Regions from separate parts of the Enterobacter sp. I4 genome, predicted to be linked through region 1. Evidence: predicted binding sites of a transcription regulator. Region 1 holds the regulator's gene; each other region holds the start of a gene.
The links. The regulator CRP, encoded in region 1, controls carbon source genes, mostly activating them, when cyclic AMP is high. The targets are predictions, from matches to a motif close to ATGTGANNNNNNTCACAT.
Positions count from the first base shown of each region.

Region 2: cdd (cytidine deaminase) is a predicted target of CRP. The motif match lies at 1,809-1,826, and genes of this name have one in related genera.
Region 3: udp (uridine phosphorylase) is a predicted target of CRP. The motif match lies at 1,515-1,532, and genes of this name have one in related genera.
Region 4: serC (3-phosphoserine/phosphohydroxythreonine transaminase) is a predicted target of CRP. The motif match lies at 1,567-1,584, and genes of this name have one in related genera.

Region 1 covers NZ_JALBUO010000002.1:801,002-804,116, forward strand. Annotated here, with positions in the region: gene MOQ06_RS16260 (phosphoribulokinase) at 1-201, shown strand, start outside; gene MOQ06_RS16265 (OsmC family protein) at 266-670, opposite strand; gene crp (cAMP-activated global transcriptional regulator CRP) at 981-1,613, shown strand; gene MOQ06_RS16275 (YccS/YhfK family putative transporter) at 1,671-3,115, shown strand, end outside.
Region 2 covers NZ_JALBUO010000001.1:1,400,180-1,403,294, reverse strand. Annotated here, with positions in the region: gene dusC (tRNA dihydrouridine(16) synthase DusC) at 1-496, opposite strand, end outside; gene MOQ06_RS06740 (CidA/LrgA family protein) at 665-1,063, shown strand; gene MOQ06_RS06735 (CidB/LrgB family autolysis modulator) at 1,060-1,755, shown strand; gene cdd (cytidine deaminase) at 1,884-2,768, shown strand; gene sanA (outer membrane permeability protein SanA) at 2,896-3,115, shown strand, end outside.
Region 3 covers NZ_JALBUO010000001.1:29,679-32,793, reverse strand. Annotated here, with positions in the region: gene rmuC (DNA recombination protein RmuC) at 1-490, opposite strand, end outside; gene udp (uridine phosphorylase) at 630-1,391, opposite strand; gene MOQ06_RS00165 (dienelactone hydrolase family protein) at 1,651-2,457, shown strand; gene metE (5-methyltetrahydropteroyltriglutamate--homocysteine S-methyltransferase) at 2,512-3,115, opposite strand, start outside.
Region 4 covers NZ_JALBUO010000003.1:267,740-270,854, forward strand. Annotated here, with positions in the region: gene aroA (3-phosphoshikimate 1-carboxyvinyltransferase) at 1-308, opposite strand, end outside; gene serC (3-phosphoserine/phosphohydroxythreonine transaminase) at 379-1,467, opposite strand; gene MOQ06_RS20565 (DUF421 domain-containing protein) at 1,630-2,322, opposite strand; gene ycaO (30S ribosomal protein S12 methylthiotransferase accessory factor YcaO) at 2,450-3,115, shown strand, end outside.

The sequences.
Region 1 (3,115 bases):
TCGCTGGACGAGAGCTTCGTGGTGATCCACTTCCGCAATCTGGAAGGCATCGACTACCCGTGGCTGCTGGCGATGCTGCAGGGTTCATTTATTTCGCATATGAATACGTTAGTGGTGCCGGGCGGAAAAATGGGGCTGGCGATGGAGCTGATCATGACGCCGCTGGTACAGCGGTTGATGGAAGGGAAGCAGATCGCATAATCATATCCCCTCTCCTGCGGGAGAGGGTTAGGGTGAGGGCATCAACACGCAGATGCCCCCTCAATCACGCCTCGATCACTTCATACGAATGCGTGATGTTCACCGCTTTCTCCAGCATTAACGCCACCGAGCAGTACTTCTCCGCGGAGAGATCCACCGCGCGGGACACCGCCGCGTCCTTCAGCGCTTTACCGGTGACCACAAAGTGCAGATTGATGTGCGTAAACAGGCGTGGCGCCTCTTCACGACGTTCTGACGTCAGCTTCACTTCACAATCGGTCACGTCATGGCGGCCTTTTTGCAGGATCGACACCACGTCGATAGCGCTGCATCCACCCGCGGCCATCAGCACCATTTCCATAGGGCTTGGGGCTTTATCGCCGGAGTTGCCATCCATCAAAATCTGATGCCCGGAAGCGGACTCGCCCAGGAACGTTAACCCTTCAACCCATTTCACGCGCGCTTGCATATTCACTCACTCCAACGTTGCATTTTTTATGACAGATTACGTGTACGTTACATTTCTCGCAACGGAAGGCGACCTGCGTCATGCTGAAGCGAGACACCAGGAGACACGCGGCGAAAGCTATGCTAAAACACTCTGGATGCTACAGTAATACATTGACGTTACACATGTATGCAGAGGACATCAAACTTTACTGGCTGCGAAACGTTACGACAGCCGACTTCCCAGGTATGGGTAAGAATTCGATTGCAACCCCAGAGTCCGGATGCATCTTATGACTCTGGTGACAGCTTATAACAGAGGATAACAGCGCATGGTGCTTGGCAAACCGCAAACAGACCCGACTCTCGAATGGTTCTTGTCTCATTGCCACATTCATAAGTACCCATCAAAGAGCACGCTGATTCACCAGGGTGAAAAAGCGGAAACGTTGTATTACATCGTTAAAGGCTCGGTGGCCGTGCTGATCAAAGATGAAGAAGGGAAAGAGATGATCCTTTCTTATCTGAACCAGGGCGATTTTATCGGTGAACTGGGCCTGTTTGAAGAAGGCCAGGAACGTAGCGCCTGGGTTCGTGCAAAAACAGCATGTGAAGTGGCTGAAATTTCTTACAAGAAATTCCGTCAGCTGATTCAGGTTAACCCTGACATCCTGATGCGTCTTTCTTCCCAGATGGCGCGCCGTCTGCAGGTGACCTCTGAGAAGGTAGGCAACCTGGCCTTCCTGGACGTGACCGGCCGTATCGCGCAGACCCTGCTGAACCTGGCGAAACAGCCAGACGCCATGACCCACCCTGACGGCATGCAAATTAAAATTACCCGTCAGGAAATTGGTCAGATCGTCGGTTGTTCCCGTGAAACAGTGGGCCGTATCCTGAAGATGCTGGAAGATCAGAACCTGATCTCTGCCCACGGTAAAACTATCGTGGTCTACGGAACCCGTTAATTCCGGCCAAACGGCGTGCCGCCGCAGGGTGGCACGCCGTTTTTGTCTCTACTCCTCATGTGGCGCAGGCTGATCTATCACCCGGAAGTTAACTACGCACTGCGACAAACGCTGGTGCTGTGTCTTCCCGTGGCCGTGGGCCTGATCCTCGGACACCTGCAGCAAGGCCTGCTGTTTTCCCTCGTTCCCGCCTGCTGCAACATTGCCGGTCTGGACACGCCGCATAAACGCTTTTTCAAACGCCTGATCGTCGGCGGCTGCCTGTTTGCCGGCTGTAGCCTTGCCGTCCAGCTCCTGCTGGCCCGGGACATTCCCCTGCCGCTGATCCTGACCGTGCTGGCGATGACACTCGGCGTGACCGCCGAAATCAGCTCGCTGCACGCCCGCCTCCTTCCCGCGTCGCTGATCGCCGCCATCTTCACCTTAAGCCTGGCGGGCAATATGCCGGTGTGGGAGCCGTTGCTGATCTACGCCCTCGGCACGCTATGGTACGGGCTGTTTAACTGGTTCTGGTTCTGGCTGTGGCGGGAACAGCCGATGCGCGAATCCCTCAGCCTGCTCTACCGTCAGCTGGCGGAGTATTGCGAAGCGAAATATACCCTGCTGACGCAGCACACCGATCCGGAAAAATCGCTGCCGCCGCTGCTGGAGCGCCAGCAAAAGGTGGTGGATCTGATAAGCCAGTGCTACCAGCAGCTGCACATGCTCGCCGCCAGCCAAAACCAGGAATACAAGCGGCTGCTGCGTATCTTCCAGGTCGGGCTGGATTTGCAGGAGCATATCTCCGTCAGCCTTCACCACCCGGAAGAGGTGCAAAAGCTGGTGGAGCGCAGCCACGCGGAGGCGGTGATCCGCTGGAACGCGCAGACCGTTGCGGCGCGCCTGCGGGTGCTGGCGGACGATATTCTCTATCACCGCTACCCGACGCGCTTTACCATGGACAAACAGCTCGGCGCGCTGGAGAAGATAGCGCGTCAGCACCCGGATAACCCGGTCGGCCAGTTTGCCGCCTGGCATTTCAGCCGTATCGCCCGGGTGCTGCGCACCCAGCGCCCGCTGTACGCCCGTGACCTGATGGCGGATAAGCAAAAGCGGCTCCCGCTGCTGCCTGCCCTGAAAAGCTATCTGTCGCTGAAGTCAGCCGCCCTGCGTAACGCCGCCCGGATAAGCGTGATGCTGAGCGTCGCCAGCCTGATGGGCATGGCACTGCACCTGCCGAAACCCTACTGGATCTTAATGACCGTGCTGTTTGTCACCCAGAACGGCTACGGCGCCACGCGGGTACGTATTCTGCACCGGGCGGGAGGCACCATGGCGGGGCTGATTATCGCGGGCGTGACGCTGCACTTCCACGTGCCGGAGGGCTACACGCTGGCCGGCATGCTGGCCATTACCCTGGTGAGCTACCTGATTATCCGCAAAAACTACGGCTGGGCGATGGTGGGCTTTACGGTGACGGCGGTATATACCCTGCAGCTGCTCACGCTAAACGGGGAACAGTT
Region 2 (3,115 bases), on a different contig from region 1:
CCAGCTCGGTTGCTCCGGCCTGCTGCACCGCGTCAGCAATTTCAAACTGCTTATCGCCACTGTCCCACCCAAGACGCACCTTAACCGTGACCGGCAGATGCGACGGCACCGCCTCACGCATGGCCTTTGCGCCGCGATAAATCAGCTCAGGATCCTTGAGCAACGTCGCCCCGCCGCCGCTGCCGTTCACCAGCTTTGACGGACAGCCGCAGTTAAGGTCAACCCCGTAAGAGCCAAGCGCCACCGCGCGGGCGGCGTTTTCCGCCAGCCACTCGGGATACTGGCCGAGCAGCTGGATGCGCACCAGCGTTCCGGAAGGGGTACGGCTCTGACGGTGCAGCTCAGGGCAGAGGCGATAAAAGGATTTTTCTGGCAGCAGCATATCGACCACGCGCAAGAACTCCGTCACGCAGAGATCGTAATCGTTCACCTCGGTTAGCAGCTCGCGCACGAGCGAGTCGAGCACGCCTTCCATCGGGGCCAGTAAAACACGCATTCTGAGTACCTGTGAAAAAAGACGCGCTATAGTAGCTGCTCTCTATGTATGTTGAAAGCCCGGCGTTCCATTGCGGAATGTCTGGTATGCGCAAAATTCATGATGTGATCCGTGGCACATTTTCAGGTTTAATTGTATGATGAATACGTCTCAGCAAGGACTTTCACCATGAGCAAATCACTGAATACTATCTGGCAATATCTTCGCGCCTTCGTCCTGATTTATGCCTGTCTGTACGCCGGCATTTTTATCGCCTCGCTGCTGCCCATCGTCATCCCCGGCAGCATTATCGGCATGCTGATCCTGTTTGTGCTGCTGGCTTTACAGGTTCTGCCTGCGCAATGGGTCAACCCGGGATGCTTCGTGCTTATTCGCTATATGGCCCTGCTCTTTGTGCCTATCGGCGTCGGGGTAATGCAGTATTACGATGTGCTTAAAGCGCAGTTCGGCCCGATTGTTGTCTCCTGCGCCATCAGCACGCTGGTGGTGTTCCTGGTGGTGAGCTGGAGCTCGCATCTGGTGCACGGTGAACGTCGCGTGGTCGGGCAGAAAGGAGCTAAAAAATGATGGCCAATATCTGGTGGTCCCTGCCGTTAACGCTGGCGGTGTTCTTCGCCGCGCGTAAGCTTGCGGTTCGTTTCAAAATGCCGTTGCTTAACCCGCTGCTGGTTGCCATGGTGGTAATTATTCCTTTCCTGCTGCTTACCGGCATTCCCTACGAGCGTTACTTCGCCGGGAGCAAGATCCTCAACGATTTATTGCAGCCTGCCGTGGTGGCGCTGGCGTTTCCTTTATATGAGCAACTGCATCAGATCCGCGCTCGCTGGAAGTCGATTATCACTATCTGCTTCGTGGGTAGCCTGGTGGCGATGATCACCGGCACCTCAGTGGCCTTGCTGATGGGCGCGTCACCGCAGATTGCCGCCTCTATCCTGCCTAAATCCGTCACCACGCCAATTGCCATGGCCGTGGGCGGCAGCATTGGCGGCATCCCGGCCATCAGCGCCGTGTGCGTAATATTTGTCGGTATTCTGGGCGCGGTGTTTGGCCACACGCTGCTGAATATCATGAAAATTCGTACCAAAGCGGCGCGCGGTCTGGCGATGGGCACCGCTTCGCACGCGCTGGGCACCGCACGCTGCGCGGAGCTGGACTACCAGGAAGGGGCGTTCAGCTCGCTGGCGCTGGTGATCTGCGGGATTATTACCTCCCTGGTCGCGCCGTTTATCTTCCCGGTTATTCTGGCGGTAATGGGCTAAAATTTGCGATGCGTCGCGCAAATTTCATTTTCATTTCATAAGTTGCACACATAATGAGATTTGGATCACATATAAAGGCCGAACGGCTCCGTACACTACCGATCCATTAACCTTGATGAGGCAACGTCATGCATCCACGTTTTCAAGCTGCTTTCTCTCAGCTTGCAGAGAATTTGCAATCAGCCCTGGCTCCGGTTCTGGCGGATGCGCATTTCCCCGCCCTGCTGACGGCAGAACAGGTCTCGACGCTTAAGCAGGCGACGGGGCTGGACGAAGACGCGCTGGCTTTCGCCCTGCTGCCGCTGGCGGCTGCCTGCGCCCGCGCTGACCTTTCCCATTTTAACGTAGGTGCAATCGCGCGCGGCGTGAGTGGAACCTGGTACTTCGGTGGGAACATGGAGTTTCTCGGCGCCACCATGCAGCAAACCGTTCACGCGGAGCAGAGCGCCATCAGCCACGCCTGGCTGCGCGGTGAAAAAGCGCTGAGCGCCATCACCGTCAACTATACCCCCTGTGGCCACTGCCGCCAGTTTATGAACGAGCTGAACAGCGGTCTGGAGCTGCGCATCAACCTGCCGGGACGCGCGCCGCATACGCTGGGCGATTATCTGCCTGACGCTTTTGGCCCGAAAGATCTTGAGATCAAAACCCTGCTGATGGACGAGCAGAACCACGGTTTTGCGCTGACGGGGGATGCGCTCAGCGAGGCAGCCATTGCGGCCGCGAATAAAAGCCACACGCCGTACAGCAAATCCCCAAGCGGCGTCGCCCTTCAGTGCCGCGACGGGCGCATCTTCACCGGTAGCTATGCAGAGAACGCCGCGTTTAACCCGACGCTGCCCCCGCTGCAGGGTGCACTGAACCTGCTCAGCCTGAACGGGTACGACTACCCGGATATTCAGCGCGCCATTCTGGCTGAAAAAGCCGATGCACCGCTGATCCAGTGGGACGCCACCGCGGCCACGCTGAAAGCGCTGGGCTGTTCGACCATCGAGCGCGTCCTGCTCGCATAATCACGTCGGCGGGCAGAAATGCCCGCCCGTCTGACGAAAAACCCCTCAGTTGATTCGCTGTTTCTTGCGCTAACCAGGCGGGTACAGTAGCCTGAGGGAAATTTCATCATCGGTACGAGCCATCTGCATGTTAAAGCGCGTGTTTTACAGCCTGTCTGTCCTGGTCGGCATACTGCTGTTGATCGTGCTGGGCCTCGACCGCTGGATGAGCTGGAAAACAGCTCCCTACATCTTCGATGACCTTCAGGACCTCCCCTACCGCCAGGTGGGCGTGGTGCTCGGTACCGCCAAGTATTATCGCACCGGCGTCATTAATCAGTACTATCGCTACCGTATTCAGGGCGCGC
Region 3 (3,115 bases), on a different contig from region 1:
CCTCCTGGCCGAAGCTGTCCTGCACCTGGCGGCGAAAGCCGTCCAGCTGTTCGCGCAGCGGCGTCAGCAGGCTGTTCAGGCTCTGGCGGTTCTGTTCATCCACGCGGCGGTTGCTGTGTTCAAAAATACGGTTCGCGAGGTTCTCAAACTGCTCGCTAAGGCGCTGCTCGCTGTTGATCATCTGGCGGATTTTGTCTTCGGCGTGCAGCTGGGTGGATTCGAGGCGGGTGGTTACTTCGCGAAGATCGGCCTCCAGCGAGGTGTTGATATCACGCAGGTTACGCAGTTCGTTATTGAGCAGTTCGCACTCGTCGCGCCAGTGGTCGCTCAGCGCAAGCTGCTGTTTCGTCGCGCTGAGTTCAGCCACGATCTCTTCGCGCTCTGCCAGCTGTTCGGCTTTCTGCTGCGCGTGCTGGTAGCTGGAAATGAGCCAGCCAATCCCCACGCTCGCCAGCGCCACTACCGCATAAATCAGGATTGAGATATCCACAATGCCCCCTGCATCCACGTATAACCCGCACAAAATAGAATTGTGCTGTATAAACGTCCAGTTTGAAAGGGTTTTCCTGCGAGGCGCTACGCAAAAAATAAAGGCCGAACGCGTCGGCCTTTTATCTCAGACGAGAGGATTAGAGGAGACGGCGAGCCGCTTCAACCACGATTTTCACCGCATGACTTTCGGTCTGCTTCATGGTTTCGGCGTTCGGGATCTCCTGCTGGGTACGGTTGACGATCACGCCCGCCACCATACCGGCACGCAGACCCTGGCTTGCGCACATGGTCAGCAGCGTTGCAGATTCCATTTCATAGTTCATCACGCCCATGGACTGCCACTCTTCCATTGAGCCTTTGAAACGGCTCACCACGCGGCCAGAGAAGGTGTCGTAACGCTCCTGGCCCGGATAGAAGGTGTCGGAGGATGCCGTGACGCCCACGTGAGTGGTGGCACCCACGGATTTCGCCGCTTCAACCAGCGCGGTGGTGCATTCGAAATCAGCCACTGCCGGGAACTCCATTGGCGCAAAGTGCAGGCTTGCCCCGTCCAGACGGACGGATGCCGTCGTCACCAGCACGTCGCCCACGTTGATGTGCGGCTGAATGGCGCCAGTGGTGCCAATACGCAGGAAAGTACGAATGCCCAGCTGCGCCAGCTCTTCAACGGCGATAGAGGTAGACGGGCCACCAATACCGGTAGAGCACACGATCACCGCTTTACCGTCCAGCTCCGCGCGCCAGGTGGTGAATTCGCGATGGGCTGCCAGCTTAACCGGCTTATCCATCAGCGCGGCGATCTTTTCCACACGCTCAGGATCGCCGGGGACGATAGCAAGCGTAGCCCCTTGTAAATCGTTTTTAGTGAGGCCGAGATGAAAAACATCAGACTTAGACATAGGTGACTCCTCTGTGGGTCGGTTAGTCAGAAGAAGTAAAACGGTACTTTACAGAAGCAACACGCATCATTTCGTGACACACCTCACCATGAATGAAAATGGTTGCAGTTAATTTCCACAAAATAGTGATTTACATCACATTAACAAGTTATAACGTAGGGTGCTGCACAAAAGATAGACGCTATGAGGCACTGTGGGTTGTTAACCTGGTGTCTATATTTATCTTTGCGCTAATCCATTCATTGGTACGGAGAATGCCATGACTGAAAAAACCGGTTTTGCACCTGCTGCTGCCCCGCATGCTTCAACCATCGTCTCAACCCCTGAAGAGGCTATTACCGCGGGCGAGACCTCCATTCCCTCGCAGGGAGAGAACATGCCGGCGTACCACGCGCGGCCAAAATCCGCCGAGGGCCCGCTGCCCATCGTGATTGTGGTTCAGGAAATATTTGGCGTTCATGAACATATTCGCGACCTCTGCCGCCGTCTGGCGCTGGAGGGCTATCTGGCCGTTGCGCCAGAGCTCTATTTCCGTCAGGGCGATCCGAACGATTACAGCGACATCCCGACGCTGTTCAGCAACCTGGTCAGCAAAGTGCCGGATGCGCAGGTGCTGGCCGATCTGGATCATGTTGCCAACTGGGCGGCGCGCAACGGCGGTGATGCGCATCGACTGATGATAACGGGTTTCTGCTGGGGTGGACGTATTAGCTGGCTGTATGCCGCGCATAATCCACAGCTCAAAGCCGCCGTCGCCTGGTACGGCAAACTGGTGGGGGAAAAGACCCTGAACTCACCGAAATATCCGGTGGATATCGCCACGGATTTAAATGCACCGGTATTAGGCCTGTATGGTGGCCAGGATACGGGGATCCCGCTTGATACCGTCGAGACCATGCGCCATGCCCTACGCGCGGCGAATGCGAAGGCGGAGATTGTGGTGTATCCGGATGCCGGACACGCGTTTAACGCCGACTATCGTCCGAGCTATCACGCCGAATCCGCGAAAGATGGCTGGCAGAGAATGCTGGCGTGGTTCAGCCAGTACGGCGGAAAGAAAGCGTAAAGCAGAAGCCCGGCGGCGGCTACGCCTTACCGGGCTATAGATATGACTAATGACTTAACCCTGACGCAAGTTCTGCGCCGCCTTCACCATGTTCGCCAGCGCCGCGCGCGTCTCCGGCCAGCCGCGGGTTTTCAGGCCGCAGTCCGGGTTCACCCACAGGCGTTCCGCGGGGATGCGCTGGGCCGCTTTTTGCAGCAGGGCTTCAATCCACTCCACGCTCGGCACGTTCGGGGAGTGAATGTCATACACGCCCGGCCCTATTTCATTCGGGTAGTCGAACTCTTCAAACGACTCCAGCAGTTCCATGTCTGAACGCGAGGTCTCGATGGTAATAACGTCGGCATCCAGCGCGGCAATCGAATCCATGATGTCGTTAAATTCGCAGTAGCACATGTGGGTGTGGATCTGCGTGTCGTCCTTAGCGACGGCGGCGCTGATGCGGAACGCTTCCACGCCCCACCGTAAATAGGCATCCCAGTCGCTGCGGCGCAGCGGCAGACCTTCGCGCAGCGCCGGCTCGTCGATCTGAATGATGCCAATGCCCGCCGCCTCCAGATCCGCTACTTCATCCCGCAGCGCCAGCGCTATCTGTTTGGCGATGGTTTCGCGGGTCACGTCTTCGCGCGGGAAGGACCAGCAGAGGATCGTCACCGGCCCG
Region 4 (3,115 bases), on a different contig from region 1:
GCCAGCGGGCGCATTGCCGTACCGGCATTCCCCAGGAATAGCTCCAGCGCCTTAGCAGAACGTAACGCACCGCCGTTACCGGTGACTTCACAACGGGTACGATCCTCAGACAGCGTGTAATGAACTCCCAACGCTTTCAGCGCATTAAGCATATGGCGCACGTCATCGCTGTCCAGCAGGTTGGTAAGGACAGTGGTGCCGTTTGCCAGAGCTGCCAGCAGCAGAGCGCGGTTCGAGACACTTTTTGAACCAGGCAGATTAATGGTGCCATCTACCCGCGCGATAGGTTGTAACGTCAGGGATTCCATGAAACTCAACTCTCAACTCAACATAATAAAAACCCCGCAGCAAAACTGCGGGGGTGAAAAAAACAGCCAGTTAACCGTGACGACGCTCGAAGTCGATCATGAAATCAGTCAGGGCCTTAACGCCTTCCAGCGGCATAGCGTTATAGATAGAGGCACGCATACCGCCCACTACACGGTGACCTTTCAGCGCGTGCAGGCCCGCGGCGAAAGACTCTTCCAGGAACACGCTGTCCAGGTTACTGTCCGCCAGCTGGAACGGCACGTTCATACGTGAACGGTTAGCTTTGGCCACGTCGTTACGGTAGAAATCGCTCTTGTCGATCACGCCGTACAGCAGTTCGGCTTTCTGCTGATTAATCTTGTCCATCTCCGCCACGCCGCCTTTTTGCTTCAGCCATTTGAAGACCAGGCCGGAAAGATACCAGGCAAACGTGGGCGGGGTGTTGAACATAGAGTCGTTATCGTTCAGGACGGTGTAGTCCAGAATCGACGGGCAGGACTTATGGGCTTTGCCCAACAGGTCTTCACGCACGATGACGATGGTCAGGCCCGCGGGGCCGATATTTTTCTGCGCACCCGCGTAGATCACACCGTAGCGGCTGACGTCCAGCGGCGTGGACAGAATGGTGGAGGAGAAGTCCGCGGTCACAACCACGTTTTCGCCAAAGTCTGGCTCTTCGTGAATGGCGATGCCGTCAATGGTTTCGTTCGGGCAGTAGTGGAGATACGCCGCGTTGTCAGAAAGCTGCCATTCGCTCATCGGCTTCACGGCGCGCAGCCCGTCAACGGTCACTTTGGCATCGATAACGTTCGGCGTGCAGTATTTGTGCGCTTCTTTTACCGCACTGGCTGCCCAGTAGCCGGCATCAACGTAGTCAGCGGTGGTTTTGTCGCCCAGCAGGTTGAGCGGGATGCCCGCAAACTGACCGCGTCCACCGCCGTGACAGAACAATACTTTGTAGTTCGAGGGAATGTTCAGCAGATCGCGAAAATCCTTTTCTGCCTCTTCCGCTACCTGGATAAACGCTTTACCCCGGTGGCTGATTTCCATCACCGACGTACCCAGACCGTTCCAGTCACAAAGTTCCTGTTGAGCCTGTTTGAGTACGTCTGCCGGTAACATTGCCGGACCTGAACTGAAATTAAAGACTTGAGCCATTTCCCCTCACCACGCTAAATGCCATAAGTTATAACTGTGGATATCGGTTTTATCATTCAGTGACACGCGCCGCAATGTCTAAAACTTTTGACCGGAGAAATGTGCCCCTCGTCACACAAAACAATCTGCCGTACCGTTGTTATAAAACCGACAAAACCGCTGTCAGATGATGCGTTTAGCCCGGCTAACCTTCGTCCATTCTGGATTCGCACAGCGGGGGCATAATTGATGAGCGCCGGCCTGCATGACCACCACGTGGCTGCATTTTATGCAGGCATACTCCCCCGCGTCAGGCACGGTCTTGTACCGTTCAATGAGCATATCCGGCAGGATGCACAGTCCGGGCTTCACTTCCTCGTCGGGGTAGTAGTAGACGCTGATTTGACCGTTCGTTTCCATAATTGCCAGACGCACCTGGCCCAGCTGCTCAACGCTGCTTATGCGAAGCTCCATAAAGAACTCAAACTCCGTCATATTGGCGCGTTGCACATTCTCCCAGGCCAGCTGTCCGTCTTCGACTATAACCACCGGTTTCCCTTCGAACAGATCCTCTAGCTTTTCGCTTTTCGACATAAGCCACATGACCAGACGGTACAGCAGCGCAAGCGTTACGAAGACAATAAAGACCGGCACCATCGGCACATCGTCATAAAAGGCAACATCCCCTGCCGCCGACCCCAGCGTCAGGATGATCAGCACCTCAAACAGCGACATCTGGCGAACGCCGCGACGCCCGGTGATTTTCAGAAACAGGAAGACGAGCACAAAGGTGTACAGGCTGCGCAGCGCCACTTCGCCTAAAAACTCTGGTGGGACTTTATCAAACGCCATCCGCTGGAGATCAAATGCTTTCATTTTTCTATGCCTTAACAGTAGGTTACTGTCTATAAGCATAGCCCAGCCATTTATTTTCGCCGGAGATAGCACCCGTCACGCAAAACCCGTATCATTGCGCGCTTTACGTACGATAAAAGTGAACGCCATGACTCAAACGTTTATCCCCGGCAAAGACGCCGCTCTGGAAGATTCCATCGCTCGCTTCCAGCAGAAACTGACCGACCTGGGCTTTAATATCGAAGAAGCCTCCTGGCTGAACCCGGTGCCTCACGTCTGGTCTGTGCACATTCGCGACAAAGACTGCGCGCTGTGCTTTACCAACGGTAAAGGCGCAACCAAAAAAGCGGCGCTGGCCTCTGCGCTGGGCGAGTATTTTGAACGTCTGTCGACCAACTACTTTTTCGCCGACTTCTGGCTGGGCGATACCATCGCCAACGGCCCGTTCGTTCACTATCCGAATGAAAAATGGTTCCCGCTGACTGAAGACGACGAACTGCCGGAAGGCATTCTTGATGCCCGCCTGCGCGCGTTCTACGATCCGGAAAACGAACTGACCGCCAGCATGCTGATCGATTTACAGTCCGGCAATGAAGACCGCGGGATCTGTGCCCTGCCGTTCACACGCCAGTCTGATGAGCAGACCGTTTATATTCCGATGAACATCGTCGGCAACCTGTATGTGTCGAACGGCATGTCCGCCGGTAACACCCGCAACGAAGCGCGCGTGCAGGGATTATCTGAAGTCTTCGAACGCCACATCAAAAATCGCATTATTGCTGAGTCCATCAGCCTGCCGGAGATCCCGGCTGAC